2 linked regions of the Bradyrhizobium diazoefficiens genome follow. The protein of the gene in region 2 interacts with the protein of the main gene of each other region in a pairwise test. Links are inferred from orthologs where the notes say so. Each region holds a gene or a part of one and is shown on either strand. Other genes may lie near its edges.

The links.
Region 1: the proteins of ndk (region 2) and JJC00_RS06435 interact in binary tests that used the Escherichia coli proteins (3 or more experiments, as listed by UniProt). The link is inferred for Bradyrhizobium diazoefficiens from one-to-one orthologs.

What each region holds. Positions count from the first base shown.
Region 1 is NZ_CP067102.1:1,379,588-1,387,570, reverse strand. The notes cover bases 2,246-5,097. They hold JJC00_RS06435 (5-formyltetrahydrofolate cyclo-ligase), read right to left. Parts: upstream 4,044-5,097; coding sequence 3,447-4,043; downstream 2,246-3,446. Other genes in these bases: JJC00_RS06420 (DUF4164 domain-containing protein), read right to left, coding at 5,047-5,097; JJC00_RS06425 (cell division protein ZapA), read right to left, coding at 4,667-5,050; JJC00_RS06440 (TIGR00282 family metallophosphoesterase), read right to left, coding at 2,645-3,469; JJC00_RS06445 (c-type cytochrome), read left to right, coding at 2,246-2,446. Also shown: JJC00_RS06450 (xanthine dehydrogenase family protein molybdopterin-binding subunit), read left to right, coding at 1-1,106; more of JJC00_RS06445, read left to right, coding at 1,103-2,245; more of JJC00_RS06420, read right to left, coding at 5,098-5,367; tkt (transketolase), read left to right, coding at 5,781-7,766; gap (type I glyceraldehyde-3-phosphate dehydrogenase), read left to right, coding at 7,935-7,983. UniProt on the Escherichia coli protein: Involved in the removal of 5-formyltetrahydrofolate.
Region 2 is NZ_CP067102.1:4,857,165-4,865,127, forward strand. What follows is about bases 2,018-4,849. They hold ndk (nucleoside-diphosphate kinase), read right to left. Parts: upstream 3,729-4,849; coding sequence 3,306-3,728; downstream 2,018-3,305. Other genes in these bases: ppx (exopolyphosphatase), read left to right, coding at 2,018-2,352; JJC00_RS22815 (TerC family protein), read right to left, coding at 2,400-3,260; JJC00_RS22825 (sulfur globule protein precursor), read left to right, coding at 4,041-4,301; JJC00_RS22830 (hypothetical protein), read left to right, coding at 4,511-4,684; JJC00_RS22835 (ABC-F family ATP-binding cassette domain-containing protein), read left to right, coding at 4,731-4,849. Also shown: JJC00_RS22805 (RNA degradosome polyphosphate kinase), read left to right, coding at 1-834; more of ppx, read left to right, coding at 850-2,017; more of JJC00_RS22835, read left to right, coding at 4,850-6,593; JJC00_RS22840 (alpha/beta fold hydrolase), read right to left, coding at 6,715-7,605; JJC00_RS22845 (2-hydroxycarboxylate transporter family protein), read right to left, coding at 7,796-7,963. UniProt on the Escherichia coli protein: Major role in the synthesis of nucleoside triphosphates other than ATP. The ATP gamma phosphate is transferred to the NDP beta phosphate via a ping-pong mechanism, using a phosphorylated active-site intermediate.

The sequences.
Region 1 (7,983 bases), 3.5 Mb from region 2 along the record:
GGCCGGATGCCTGCGAAATCTGGACCGGCACGCAGATCATGACGCGCGTGCAGTCGGAGGCAGCAAAGGCCGCCGGCCTCCCCGTCGACAAGGTGATCGTCAACCAGCATCTGCTCGGCGGCGGCTTCGGCCGCAAGCTCGAACCGGACATGGTGGTCACAGCGGTGAAGATCGCAAAACAAGTTGACTATCCCGTCAAGGTGATCTGGACCCGCGAAGAGGACATCCAGCACGACGTCTACCGCCCGGTCTATCGCGACCAGGTCACCGCGACATTGGTCGATGGCAAGGTGTCGGCCTGGAAATACAAGATTGCCGGCTCGGCCGTGATTGCACGCTGGCTGCCGCCGGCATTCCAGAAGGGCATCGACATCGACGCAGTCGATGCCGCGGCGGACATGCCCTACGACTTTCCCAACTTCCACGTCGAATATGTCCGCGCCGAACCGCCTGCGGTGCCGACCGGCTTCTGGCGCGGCGTCGGCCCGAACAACAACGTGTTCGCGTTCGAATGCGCGATGGACGAGCTGGCGCGCAAGGCCGGAAAGGACCCAATCGAATTCCGCCGCGCCAATCTGACAAAGAACCCACGCGCGCTGGCTGTGCTGAATCTTGTCGCGGAAAGATCCGGATGGGGACAGCCACTGCCTCCGCGCGTCGGCCGCGGCGTCTGCGTACAGCCGTCGTTTGCGAGCTATCTCGCGACCGTGGTGGAGGCGGAGATCGACGACATGGGCGAGATCGTACTGCGCCGCGTCACTTCGGTGGTCGACACCGGCATCGCGGTGAATCCCGATACGGTGAAAGCGCAGATCGAGGGCGGCCTCATCTTCGGCCTCACCGCCGCGCTCTACGGCGAGATCACCATCGACAAGGGCCGCGTGCAGCAGTCGAACTTCCACGATTACCGCATGATGCGCATCAACGAGACCCCGAAGATCGAGGTCATCGTCGTCAAGAGCGGCGAAGCGCCCGGCGGCATCGGTGAGGCCGGCGTCAATGCCGGACCGCCTGCGCTGCGCAACGCGATTTACGCCGCAACCGGCGTGGCGCTGCGACGCCTGCCGATCGATCGGAAACTGCTGGCTGTGGGGAAGAAGGCATGAACAGGACAATGCGTATCCTCGCGGGCCTCGTCGTGATCGCCATCGTCGCGGTGGCGCTCGGCGTCTTCATCATCCGCGGACCCGGTCCGCTCGATTTCGCCGGCGGCACCAAGGTAGCGCTTGCGGATTACCGCGCCGGCAAGCCCACGGGCGTGCCGGCAAAGCTCGAGAAGGCAAGCCTGGTCGAACGCGGCGAATATCTGGCGAAGGCGGCCGACTGCATGGTCTGCCACACCAAGCCCGGCGAGAAGGACTATTCCGGTGGGCTCGGCTTCAAGCTGCCGTTCGGCACGCTCTATTCCACCAACATCACGCCGGACAAGGACACCGGCATCGGCAACTACAGCGACCAGGATTTTCTGAACGCGGTCCAGCGCGGCAAGCGCCATGACAGCGCCTGGCTCTATCCGGCGATGCCGTACACGTCCTACACCTACATGAGCGACGAGGACGTGCTGGCGGTGAAGGCCTTTCTGTTCAGCCTGCCGGCGGTACGCGCCAAGGCGCCGGAGAACACGCTGTCGTTCCCGTTCAACCAGCGCTGGGCGATGATGTTCTGGTCGGCCGTGTTCAATCCGGACACGCGCTTTGCGCCCGATGCGTCGAAGAGCCCGGAGTGGAACAGAGGTGCGTATCTCGCCGAAGCGCTGGCGCATTGCGGCGAGTGCCACACGCCGCGCAATCTCGGCTTTGCGCTGGACAACCGCAAGAAGTTCGCAGGTGCCGTCACCGCCGGCTGGCGCGCCTTCAACATTTCCACCGACAAGGCCACCGGTCTCGGCAACTGGCGTGATGAGGATCTGATCGCGTATCTGTCGCTCGGCCACGCGCCGGGCCACGGCTCGGCCTCGGGTCCCATGGGCGAAGCCGTCGACTACAGCTTCAGCCAGTTTGCACCGGAGGACATCCGCTCCATCGTTGCTTACTTGCGCAGCGTGCCACCGGTCGCCTCGCCCGACCTGCCGGCTACCACGGCGCCGGTCGCGCCCGCCTCGCACAAGGACGGCGTGACGGCGGACGCACGCGGCAAGAAGGTGTTCGCCAGCGCCTGCGCCAGCTGCCACGGCTGGAGCGGCGAAAGCCCGGTGTCGCCGACGGCGACGCTGACCGGCACCTGGGCCGTCAACGACCCCGCCGCCACCAACGTCGCGCAGATCGTGCTCTCAGGCACCAAGCGGCACACACCTGACGGTGCGCTGTCGATGCCGGCGTTCGGCGAGGCCTACACCGACGACGAGATCGCAGCGGTGGCGAACTACGTCACGGCGAGATTCGGCACGAAGGGCTCGAAGCTGTCGGCAAAGGATGTGGCCGAGCTGCGGGAGCAGACGGCGGATTAGATCTCGGCGCAGGCGCCGCTGTCGCCTTCTCCCCTTGTGGGAGAAGGTGGCGCGAAGCGCCGGATGAGGGGTTGCCGCCGCAAATTCAAACGCGAGAGGCTTGCGCGCGGAGAGAACCCCTCACCCGTCTCGCCGCTACGCGGCGAGCCACCCTCTCCCGCAAGGGGCGAGGGTGCACCGAAAATGCCGCTCGAAGATTCAGCTCAACCAGAACTTCGGCGTCGCCGGCTCCAGCCGGCCCCCCATGCGCACAGGCGCAATCTTCAGCGCGAGGCCTGTTGCGTCATCCGTTTCCACCGCGACGCCGCTGAGCGTCGCGACGCCCGCCGCCGGCTCGAACCGGCCCGACGGAATTCCCGACGTGAACCTGCGCAGCGGCTCTTCCTTCTGCATGCCGATGATGGAGTCGTAGTCGCCGGTCATGCCGGCGTCGGTCATGTAGGCGGTGCCGCCGGTGAGGATCTGATGATCGGCGGTCGGCACATGCGTATGCGTGCCGACAACGAGGCTGGCGCGGCCGTCGCAGAAGAAGCCGATGCCCTGCTTCTCGCTGCTCGCCTCGCAATGGAAGTCCACCACGATGGCATCGGCGGCAACGCCGAGCGGACAGGCGCCGAGCTCGCGCTCGAGCGCTGCAAAGGGATCATCGAACGGGGTCATGAAGACGCGCCCCAAAGCGTTGACGACGAGCGCATGCTTGCCGTTCTTGGTCTCGACCAAAGCGGCGCCGCGGCCGGGCGTGCCGCGCGGATAGTTCGCCGGCCGCACCAGGCGCTCCGCGCGCTCGATGAAAACCAGGGCTTCGCGCTGATCCCAGGAGTGGTTGCCGAGTGTCACCGCATCGGCGCCGGCATCGAGAAATTCCTGATAGATCGCTTCCGTGATGCCGAAGCCTCCGGCCGAATTCTCGCCGTTGACGACGACGAAATCGAGCGACCAGTCCTTGACCATGCCGGGCAGATATTCGGCGATGGCGTTGCGGCCGCTACGGCCGACGACATCACCCACGAAGAGAATGCGCAACTTCAGAACTCCGGAAATCAAACACGTCCGATTCCGTTAGCACATAATCCAGCGCGACGTCGTGCGATAGTGCCGGAACCGCCTTGATCTCCTGCGCTGCAAAAGCAAGCCCGATGCCGACGATGTTCTTGGCTTTCCGTAAGTGCGCGAAGGTGAAGTCGTAATGTCCCGCACCATAGCCGATGCGATGGCCGAGACGGTCGAACGCCGCGAGCGGCGTCAGCATGATGTCGGGGATGACTTCGCTTGCTGCCGGCGACGGCTCGGGAATGCCGAGCGGACCGAGCATCAGGCGGTCGTTCGGATGAAAGAGGCGGAAGACCAGCGACTGGCCGCGCGCGGTGACGCAAGGTAGCGCCAGCCTGGCGCCCTCTTCTGCCAGCTTCTTTAGCAGCGGCATCGGATCGATCTCGCTGCGGATCGGCGAGTAGCCGGAGACGATGCTGCCGGGCAGCAGATCGAACGGCAACCCGCGCTTGGCGAGCTTGGCGGCGGCGGCAATGCGCTTCTTCTCGCTCAACGCGTCGCGCGCCGCGAGGGCTTTGGCACGGAGTTCGGATTTCGAATTGGACATGCGCTTTCAGTCCCCCACGTCATCACCCGCGAAAGCGGGTGATTCAGTATTCCAGAGGCGGTCGTGATTCACGCAAAGGCCGCAGCGTACTGGATGCCCCGGTCCCCCGTGCGCAATTGCGCACTAGGCGGGGCATGACACCTGCTGAACTGGCCGCAGTCGTTTCAACAAGCACAAACCAAGCAAACAAAAGTGCGAAGCCGCGGACGCCGTTGAAGCACTCGATCCCGGAGTTCCCTACGAAAGTAGGTGGGCACCATATGTCCGAGCCCACGGGCCCGGCCAGGGACAGTTCCCTAAAGGATCGATAAGGCCCCGGGGATATATGGCTCCGGACGCGCGTCGCAGCCTCGCTCACGCAATGTAACAACGATACCGACGAATCGCCAGCGCGATCGCAAAGGCCGCGGCGCAATGAGATCAGACTTCCCCGCCGCCACGGCGGAAGTGCGCTCCCTCCCCCGCTTGCGGGGGAGGGCTGGGGAGAGGGTGTCTCCGCGGGCGAGAACCCCCAAGACGTCAGAGCCCTCACCCGGCGCTACGCGCCAACCTCTCCCGCAAGCGGGAGAGGTTGAGCCCGCGGCCAGATCGAGCACAACAATTGACTGAGTCTTCCGCGGAGCCTACCCGATGGCGATCCCGTTGCCGACGGTGCGGTTCAGGACCTGGGTCGACTTCTCGATGCGTTCGGCGGCGGCGTTCAGCGCGTTGACCACGGCGGTCTGGGTCATCCGGGCGCGCTCGACGGCGGCGTTGCGGAAATCCCGCAGTTCGGTCAGCTCCTGCTCCATGGTGCGGATGCGGTTGCCGGCGTCGACCAGCTCGTCGCACACGGTCAACGCCGCCATCACGGTGAGGCGTGCATCGCCGATCTCGCCGAATTTTCCGCGCAGCGACTGAATCCGCGTCTCCAGGCTTTCGGCGAGCTTCAACAGCCGCACCTCCTGGCCCTCCTCGCAGGCCATGCGATATTGGCGGGCGTTGATGGTGACGTTGATGTGGCTCATCCGTCCTCTCCGGTATCAAGTACCGAACGTATCGTGACGATTGCGGAATCCAGCCGGTCGGAGATTTCGCGATTGGTGCGCTCGAGCTTGCGCGCCTTCACCAGCGCGCCGTCGAGCTCGTCGGCAAGCCGCGAGCGGTCGGCACCCAGCGCCTGGATTCGCGTCGCGAGCTCGTTCTCGTCGCGATCGGCATCGCGCCGCCGCTCGACCGCGCTTTCGAGCCCGTCGAGCGCCGCCGTGAGTCTGCGGGTCGCGATCTCGATCTCGACGGCAGAGGACTCCGTCATGGCAGCGCTGTTGGATACGCGATCGTTCATGCAGTCAGCGGCGGAACCTATGGGCCTTGCCCGTGGCCTTTACCTCAAGAGCTTGCCGTCCGGCAAAAGACTCGGTTCGGCAAGCGGTTAGAAGCAGAAATTTACGTGGCAAGCTAGCCAAGCGCAACGCCGCCGCGAAACTATGCACCGCTAGATCGGGATGAGATCATCCCGATCTAGCAGTTCCTCTTGGGCATGATCCCCGCTCAAACGCCCTGCGTTTGTCGCGCGGAAAACCGGCCCGCCACTTTTCCGGATCATGCCGTAAGCAACTTTTACGGCGAAACCGGCGTTTGATCGCCTTGGACTCCCGGAACCGAGGTGCTATCCCAGCCCCGATCTTCAGCGGCCGCCAAGCTCCCCGCGCGGCCCCCACCCACCGCCAAGCGCCTCATTTCAGACGGATTTCAGACATGACGCAAGTCGACCCCAACCGCATGGCCAACGCGATCCGTGGCCTCTCGATGGACGCTGTCGAGAAGGCGAAATCGGGCCACCCCGGCCTGCCGATGGGCGCAGCCGATGTCGCCACCGTGCTGTTCACGCAATTCCTGAAATACGACGCCACCGCCATCGACTGGCCCGACCGCGACCGCTTCGTGCTTTCGGCCGGACACGGCTCGATGCTGCTCTATTCGCTGCTGTACCTGACCGGCAACGCCGACATGACGCTGGACCAGCTCAAGCAATTCCGCCAGCTCGGCGGACTGACGCCGGGCCATCCCGAGAACTTCCACACCAAGGGCATCGAGACCACCACCGGCCCGCTCGGCCAGGGCATCTCGACCGCTGTCGGCATGGCGCTCGCCGAGAAGATGCTCGCCGCCGAGTTCGGCAAGAAGATCGTCGACCACCACACCTACGTGCTCGCCTCCGACGGCGACCTGATGGAAGGCGTGTCGCAGGAAGCGATCGCGATGGCCGGCCACTGGAAGCTCGGCAAGCTGATCGTGCTCTACGACGACAACGGTATCTCGATCGACGGCCCGACCTCGATCGCCGACTCGGTCGACCAGGTGAAGCGTTTCAAGGCGTGCGGCTGGGCCGCCGAGAAGATCGACGGTCATGACCAGGCCGCGATTGCCGCAGCAATCACCCGCGCGCAAAAATCCAACAAGCCGACGCTGATCGCCTGCCGCACCACCATCGGCTTCGGCGCGCCGCACAAGGCCGGCACCGCAAAAGCGCATGGCGAGGCGCTCGGCGCCGACGAGCTCAAGGCCGCCAAGGAAAACCTCGGCATCTCGCTCGAGCCATTCTCCCTGCCTGATGACGTGCTGAAGGCCTGGCGCGCAGCCGGCGCGCGCGGCGCGACGGCACGCCAGGAATGGGAAGCACGGCTCGGTGAGCTCGGCAGCCGCAAGCGCGCCGAGTTCGAGCGCCGGCTGCGCCACAAGCGCCCGGCTTCGCTCGCAAAGGCCGTGCGCGCCTACAAGAAGGAACTCTTGGAAAAGCCGATGACTGCGGCCACCCGCAAATCGTCGGAAGCGGTGATTGAAGTCATCGCCGCCGCAATGCCGATGGAATTCCTTGCCGGCTCCGCCGACCTCACCGGCTCCAACAACAACAAGGCGAAGTCGGCGACCGCGTTCTCCGCCAAGACGCCGAAGGGCCGCTTCATCCATTACGGCATCCGCGAGCACGGCATGTGCGCGGCCATGAACGGCATCTTCCTGCACGGCGGCTTTGCGCCGAACGGCGCGACCTTCCTGGTGTTCACCGACTACGCACGGCCCGCGATGCGCCTTGCGGCATTGATGGGCGCCGGCGTCGTCTACGTGATGACGCACGACTCCATCGGCCTCGGCGAAGACGGCCCGACCCACCAGCCGGTCGAGCATCTTGCAGCGCTTCGCGCCATTCCGAACATGCGCGTGTTCCGCCCCTGCGATTCCATCGAGGTCGCCGAGTGCTGGGAGCTTGCGCTCAATCGTATCGACGGTCCGACGGTGCTGGCGTTGACGCGGCAGAACCTGCCGCAGCTCCGCACCACCGCGCCGAACGAGAATCCGTGCGCGGCCGGCGCCTACGAGCTGGTCGCGGCCGAGGGCGAAGCCAGGGCGACGCTGTTCGCCTCCGGCTCCGAGGTCGAGATCGCGGTGGCCGCCCAGAAGCAGCTCGCCGAGCGCGGCATCCCGTCGCGGGTGGTCTCGGTGCCCTCGCTCGAGCTGTTGTTAGCGCAACCAGAGGCCAAGCGTGCCGCCATCATCGGCAATGCGCCGGTGAAGGTCGCGATCGAGGCCGCGGTGCGCTGGGGCTGGGATGCCGTGATCGGCCAGGATGGCGAATTTGTCGGCATGCATTCCTTCGGTGCGAGCGCGCCGGCCAAGGACCTTTACAAGCATTTTGGCATTACCGCCGAGGCTGCGGTGAACGCCGTGCTGAAGCGCGTTTCCTGAGAGTTGAGCTTGCCAAAAAAAAGGACTACGTAATCTCTCATATGATCAAGCACCGCCCGGCCGAACCGGGCGTCCGCCCTAAAAAACCCTCGCAGGCGCGCTAAGCGCGTTGTGCGGGATCATCGGGGTTATTGAACACGTCATTGAACGGTCATAAGGAGACGAAACATGGCAGTCCGCGTCGGAATTAACGGTTTTGGTCGTATCGGCCGCAACG
Region 2 (7,963 bases):
CTCTCGATGGTGGTGCGTCGCGAGGGTGGCAGCCTCACCACTTACGTCCATACCGGCACCGGCAACTATCATCCGGTCACCGCGCGTATTTATACGGACCTCTCCTACTTCACCTCGGAACCGACCATCGGCCGCGACGCCGCGCGCGTGTTCAACTTCATCACGGGCTACGCAGCACCAAGCGATCTGGAAAAGATGGCGGTGTCGCCGCTGACCCTGCGCAAGCGCATCATCGAGCACATCCAGGGCGAGACCGAGCACGTGCGTCACGGCAAGCCCGGCGCGGTCTGGATGAAGATGAATGCGTTGGTCGACCCCGATATCATCGACGCGCTCTACGAGGCGTCACAGGCGGGCGTGCAGGTCGAGCTCGTGGTGCGCGGTATCTGCTGCCTGCGACCCGGCATTCCCGGCCTGTCGGAGAACATCCGTGTCAAGTCGATCATCGGACGCTTCCTGGAACACGGCCGAATCTACTGCTTCGGCATGGGCCAGGGCCTGCCGAGTGCGAAAGCGGCTGTGTATATCTCGTCGGCCGATATGATGCCGCGCAACCTCGACCGCCGCGTCGAGGTGCTGTGTCCGCTGCAAAATCCCACGGTGCATCAGCAGGTTCTCGAGCAGATCATGGTGGCGAATCTGAAGGATAATGAGCAGAGCTGGCAATTGTTGCCGGACGGGTCCTCAACGCGTATGAAGACCGCGAAGGGCGAGGAGCCTTTCAACGTCCACAACTACTTCATGACAAATCCGAGTCTGTCTGGCCGTGGAAAGTCGCTCAAGGAATCCTCGCCGCGTCGTCTCACGCGCCGAAACGAACGCCATCAGTCCTGACCGGAGAGCTTTACCTTGAAACCGCCGCGCAAGCGTGGCGCTAGCGTCGCGGTCATCGACATCGGCTCAAACTCGGTTCGTCTCGTCGTCTACGAGGGACTGACACGGAGCCTGATTCCGATCTTCAACGAGAAGACGCTGTGCGGCCTCGGGCGTGAGGTGCAGAGCACGGGCCTGCTCGCGCCCGACGCCGTCGACAAGGCGCTGACCTCGCTGAAGCGTTTTCGGGCGTTGTGCCGCGTGATGCAGGTCGGCCGCGTGTTTGCGATTGCGACCGCGGCCTGCCGCGACGCATCCAACGGCCCCGACTTCATCGCGAAAGCCGAGCGCATCTGCGCCGTGAAGATCGAGATCCTGTCCGGACCGCGCGAAGCGAAGCTGTCGGCGCTCGGCGTGATCTCGGGCATTCACCGCCCCGACGGCATTGTCGGCGATCTCGGCGGCGGCTCGCTCGAGCTGATCGACGTGCGCGGGAACAGCGTGCGCAGCGGCGTCACCCTGCCGCTCGGCGGCCTCGCGTTGCAGGACCTCGCCCACAAATCGCTGAAGCGCGCCGACCGCATCGTGCGCGAGGCGATCGACGAGGTGCCGCAGTTCGCCGCCGGCCGCGGCCGCACCTTCTACGCGGTCGGCGGCACCTGGCGTGCGCTCGCCCGCATCCACATCATCCAGAGCGGCTATCCGCTCCAGGTGATGCACGGCTATTCGATTCCCGCGGCCGAGGCGCTCGATTTTGCCCGCCGCCTGCGGCGCCTCGCCGCCGTCGACATGCTCGCCGACATCGAGGTCGTCGCCGATGCGCGGCGCCCTCTCCTCACCTACGCGGCGCTGGTGCTCGAGCACATCATCCGGGTCGCAAAACCGAAGACCATCGTATTCTCGACCTTCGGCGTGCGCGAGGGGCTGCTGCACGAGAAGCTGTCCGAGGCGGAGCGCAACAAGGACGGTCTGATCTGCGCTGCCGAAGAGCTGAACCAGCTCTTGTCACGCTCGGCCAAGCACGCCCGCGAGCTGATGGCCTGGACCGATCGCCTGGCACGCGTGGTGAAGCTGCGCGAGACCGAGGAAGATCGCCGCCTGCGCCACACCGCCTGTCTTCTGTCCGACATCGGCTGGCGCGTCCATCCCGACCATCGCGGCGAGCAGACGCTGAGTCTCGTGGTCAACGCCAATTTCGGCGCGATCGACCATCGTGAGCGCGCCTTCGTCGGCCTGTCGGTGTTCTATCGCTATGCCGGCCTGAGCGAGGAGAACCAGCCGCCGCTGACTATGCAGGAACTGCTGACGCCGGCCCAGCTCGAACGCGCCCGCTTGCTGGGCGCCGCGTTCCGTGTCGCGCATCTGATCTCGGCGGCGCGCCCGGGCGTGCTGCCCGCCACGCATTTCCGCAACCAGGGGCGCAATCTGATGCTGGTGTTCGAGCACAGGCTCGGCGACCTCGTCGCCGACCGCGTCGGCAGCCGCTTCAAGCAGCTCGCCCGCCTGATCGCGCGCAGCGGATCGATCGTGCGGCGCTAGTTCACCTCTCCTGCGGGAGAGGTGAAGCACCTCTTCCTCGCAAGATTTTATTCCACCGAGACCTTGGCGTGCTGCTCGGAGGCTTCGAGCGCGGCGTGGCTCAGGCTGCGCCGGCGCCAGATCGAGCCGACCAGCAGCACGACGACGACGCCGAGCGCGGCGCAGAGATATTCGGCGCCACCGCCGCCATGGGCGAATTGCGGCGGGATGTGCAGAGTGCCGAGCATCTTGTCCAGCGAGGCGCCGAACGGACCTTCGGATAGCGTGTGCAGCTTCGGCGCGACGCCGGGATCGGTCGCGATCACCTCGCCCGCGATCCAGCCGAGCAGCGCAGCACCAGCCCAGACCAGGATCGGCAGCTTCGCGAGCAACGCCATGATCAGCGCCGCGCCCGCGACGATCAGGGGCACGCTGATGGCCAGGCCGAGCACCAGCAGCGGCACGCTGCCATTTGCGGCCGCGGCGACCGCAATGACGTTGTCGAGGCTCATCACGATGTCGGCGACGACGACGATCTGCACCGCCTGCCACAGATGCGAGGCCGACTCGACGCCGTCCTCGTCCTCATTTTCCGGCACCAGCAGCTTTGCCGCGATCACGATCAGGGCGAGGCCGCCGACCAGCTTGAGGTACGGCAGCGCCATCAGGCTCGCGACGATGCCGGTGAAGATGATCCGCAGCAGCACCGCGGCGCCGGCGCCGAGCACCATGCCCCACAGCCGGTGCCGCGGCTTCAGGCCGCGGCAGGCAAGCGCGATCACCAGCGCATTGTCGCCGGACAAAAGGATGTTGATCCAGATGATCTTGCCGACCGCAATCCAGAAGGTCGGTTCGGCCATCTCATTGCGGAACTGGGTGAAGAATGCCCCGATCGTGGCGGGATCGAAGATCTGCCAGAGCCAGTTCACAATCAGTCCTTTCGCCCCCGTCGACTTAACTTATCGGCTGACGGCTCAGCCGACGATCTCGTTGCCCGAGAAGAACTGCGCGATCTCGATCGCGGCGGTCTCCGGAGCGTCCGAGCCGTGGGCGGAATTCTCGCCGATCGACTTTGCGTAGAGCTTGCGGATGGTGCCGTCCGCCGCCTTGGACGGATCGGTCGCGCCCATGGCGTCGCGGTATTTGGCGATGGCGTTCTCGCCTTCCAAGACCTGGACGACGACCGGTCCGGACGTCATGAACTCGACGAGTTCGCCGAAGAACGGGCGGGCCTTGTGGACGGCATAGAACGTCTCGGCCTGTTCCTTGGTCATGCGGATGCGCTTCTGCGCGACGATGCGCAGGCCCGCCTTCTCGATCACGGCGTTCACGGCGCCGGTCAGGTTACGCGCGGTCGCGTCGGGCTTGATGATCGAGAAAGTGCGTTCGATGGCCATGATCTTGTCCTTGAAGAGAAAAAGGGTGGTTCGGAGTTGCGGGGGCTTATATCGGCGCCTTCGCGATCCGGCAAGCGACTGCCGAAACGGCCCTCGCAGGCGCTTCGCCGCAGATCGGGATGCCGATTCCAACGTGGATTACAACGATTTCACGCAGATGAACCCAATCTGAAGGCTCCATCAGGGTTTGGTTCAGCCTCGCTGGCATAACGTCAGGTTCATCGAAACCAAAGCCTTCCCCCGAGGCGAACCGTTTCGGCGGCCTTTCCATCGACGCGATAGCCCCGCGCCGGCAGTTTTGAGGAGATCATCATGTTGAGGAAACTTTCGCTCGCTGCAGTCGCCGCGGTCGCGCTGGGTGCCGCGCTGGCTCCCACCTCCGCCTCCGCTCACTGGCATGGCGGTGGCTGGGGCTGGCACGGCGGTGGCGGCTGGCATCACGGCGGCTGGGGCTGGGGCGGACCGCGCTTCTACGCCGCGCCCGTCTCCTACGGTTATGGTGGCTGCTATGTGCGCCGGCTGGTCCCGACCCCCTGGGGACCCCGCTGGCGGCTGATCAACCGCTGCTACTGAGCCCAGCAGCTTCCTGAGGTACCGTTCCCCCCTGCGGTACCTTGCAAGAGAGGCCCCGGCGTTCCCCCCGCCGGGGCCTTGTATTTGGGCAAATACGGCGAATTCATACAATCTTTACTAGAAGGCCAGGTATCCCGACGCCCGACGAAACCATTTTGGGGCCAATGACTTGGTACCGTATCGATACTTCAAAAACACGGAACCCTGCGATGGCTGGCCTTTTTGCCAATGACACCGAACAGATCGACCGGCGCACCAGCCGCTCGATTTGCGATGCCGTGGGCGAGCTGCTTCAGCAGAGCCTTCGTCCTGAGCCCCGGCTCCCGACGCATCTCGAGCAGCTGATGGACGAGTTGAGGAAGCGCGAGCGCGAGTCGCACTAACGAAAAATCGGGTTGCGTTTGATCCCGCCTGCGGTGACAAGGCCGCATGCTCTCCATCACCGACCTCTCCATCCGCCTTGCCGGACGCCTTCTGATCGATAGTAGCTCCGTGCAGATCACGCCCGGCTCGCGCGTCGGCATGGTCGGACGCAATGGCACCGGCAAATCGACGCTGTTCAAGGTGATCCGCGGCGAGCTTGCGGCCGAGCACGGCTCGGTGACGCTGCCGCCGCGCTGGCGCGTGGGAAGCCTGGCGCAGGAAGCCCCAAACGGCCCCGAAAGCCTGATCTCGGTCGTGCTCAAGGCCGACCTCGAGCGCGACGCGCTGCTTCATGAAGCCGAGAGCGCCACCGATCCGCACCGGATCGCCGAGATCCAGACCCGGCTGGTCGACATCGACGCGCATTCGGCCCCAAGCCGCGCCGCCGCGATCCTGTCCGGCCTCGGGTTTTCCGCCGCCGACCAGCTGCGCCCCTGCGCCGAATTCTCCGGCGGGTGGCGTATGCGCGTCGCGCTGGCGGCGACGCTGTTCGCAGCCCCTGACTTGCTGCTGCTCGACGAGCCCACCAACTATCTCGACCTCGAAGGCACGCTGTGGCTCGAGGACCACCTCGCGCATTACCCGCGCACGGTGATCGTGATCAGCCATGACCGCGACCTGCTGGAGAGCTCGGTCGACCAGATCCTGCACCTGGAGCGCGGCAAGCTCACGCTCTACAAGGGCACCTACTCCTCCTTCGAGGAGCAGCGCGCCGCGCGCGAGCTGCTCGATGCCAAGCAGATCAAGCGCCAGGAAGCGGAGCGCGCGCATCTGCAAGCCTTCGTGGATCGATTCAAGGCCAAGGCGTCCAAGGCGCGCCAGGCCCAATCACGCGTCAAGATGCTGGAACGGCTGAAGCCGATCAGGGCGCTGGTGACGGAGGACGTGCGCGAGATCACATTTCCAGCGCCGGAAAAGATCTTGTCGCCGCCGATCATCGCCGTCGACAATGCTTCGGTCGGCTACGATCCGGCAACGCCGGTGCTCAGCCGCGTGACGCTGCGCATCGACAATGACGACCGCATCGCGCTTCTCGGCGCCAACGGCAACGGCAAGTCGACCCTCGTAAAGCTGCTCGCCGCGCGTCTGGCGCCGTTCTCGGGGAAAGTGACCCGCGCGGACAAGCTGTCGATCGCCTATTTCGCGCAGCATCAGCTCGACGAATTGAACGAGGACGCCTCCGCCTACGACCATATCCGCAAGCTGATGGGCGACGCGCCCGAAGCAAAGGTGCGAGCCCGCGCCGGCGCGATCGGCTTCTCCGGCAAGGCGGCCGACACCAAGGCTGGTAAACTCTCGGGCGGCGAGAAGGCGCGGCTGCTGTTGGGGCTTGCGACCTTCTTCGGCCCCAACATGATCATCCTGGACGAGCCGACCAACCATCTCGATATCGACAGCCGCGCCGCGTTGGCCGAGGCGATCAACGATTTTCCTGGCGCGATCATCATGGTCTCCCACGACCGCTATCTGATCGAGGCCTGCGCCGACCAGCTCTGGATCGTCGCCGACCGCACCGTGACCAATTACGACGGCGACCTCGACGAATACCGCCGCCTGGTGCTGTCCTCGCGCAACGGCGAGCCCGCCCCGCGCGAGCGCAGCGCACCGAGCGAGAAGCCGCAGCGACCGAGATCGGACAATCGCGGCTCGCTGAAGAAACGTATCGCGGAAGCCGAGAGCGAGATCGCCCGCGTCAGCGACATCATCGCCAAGATCGACACAGCACTCGCTTTGCCCGACATTTTTACGCGCGATCCCAAGCAGGCCGCGCAGCTCTCAAAGGCCCGCGCGAATGCGGCCGACGCGCTCGCGCGCGCGGAGGAGCAATGGCTCGAGGCGAGCGCGCAATTCGACGAGGCGGCGAGCTAGCCGCAGCAAAAGCTGGAAAACAACCCCATGCACGGTACCGGTGTTATGACACCACACCTTTAAGCATTGAACTGAATGCCTTTTGCGGAGCAGCCGGCTCTGCCGACGCGCTTTCCGAAAATCACGTGAAAAAGGCGTCGAGCTTCTGCAGCAGAAGCTCCGGCGCTTCCTCCGGCAGGTAATGTCCGCAGGGCAGGCTTCCGCCTTGCACGTTGTTCGCTTTGGCGCGCCAGGTATCGAGCACGTCATAGGTCGATCCGACCACGCCCTTTTCGCCCCACAGCACGAGGAGCGGGCAACCGATCCTCTTTTCGAAATCCGCCTCGTCGTGGATCAGGTCGATTCCGGCGGCGGCGCGATAATCCTCGCACACGGCGTGCAGAGTCTCGCGAGTGTAGCACCGCCGGTACTCCTCGAGCGCGACCGGATCGATGGCTCCCGGCGTCTTGTTCTGCTTGTTGATATGGGTCTGAAGATAGAATTCGAGATTGTTGCCGATCAACGTCTCCGGAAGCGGGGCCGGCTGGATGAGGAAGAACCACCACATGTAGCGCGTCGCGAATTCCTTGTTCGCCCTCGCATACATTGTCGCCGTCGGCGCGATGTCGAGCAGGACCGCCCTGGAGACGGCGTCCGGGTGGTCAAGCAGCAGACGATGCAGAACGCGCCCACCGCGATCGTGGCCGACGGCGTGAAAACGGTCGAAACCGAGCGCGCGCATCGATTCGACCTGATCCCGCGCCATCGCGCGCTTGGAATAGGCGATGCTGTCCTTGCCGCCATCAGGCTTGCTCGAGTCGCCATACCCGCGCAGATCGGTCAGCACCACGGTAAAGCGTTCCGCCAACCTGGGCGCGACCTTGTGCCAGCATGCGAGCGTCTGCGGATGGCCATGCAGCAACAGCAGCGGCGGTCCCTCGCCTCTCACGAGTGCGTTGATCTCGGCCCCGCTGGTCTTGATGCGCCTCTGTTGAAATCCCGGCAGTAGCTTCTGAAGCGCACTGCTGTTCATCGCGTTATTCTCCTGTGCGAAGGCGCCTTGCGCCGCGACGAACGAGCCGACGGCTCCCGTTGTCAGCGCCAGTGACACCACATGTCGGCGCGTCAAGCCCGTCGTTGACGGGGTCGATACATCTTGTTCATTGTCGAGCATTGAAAACCTTCCTGGAATATTCGTCCGGCGTGGAGTCCAGCCGTGCAGATCAAGACAACGACTTCATCAGCAGCGTCGCGATCACGATCATGATGGCACCGCCGACGCGCGTTGCGATCTGAGCGAACGCCATCAGACCCATGCGATCGGCTGCTCCGAGAATGGCGACGTCGCCGGTGCCGCCGAGGCCCGAGTGGCAGGCCGTCACGATCGCCGC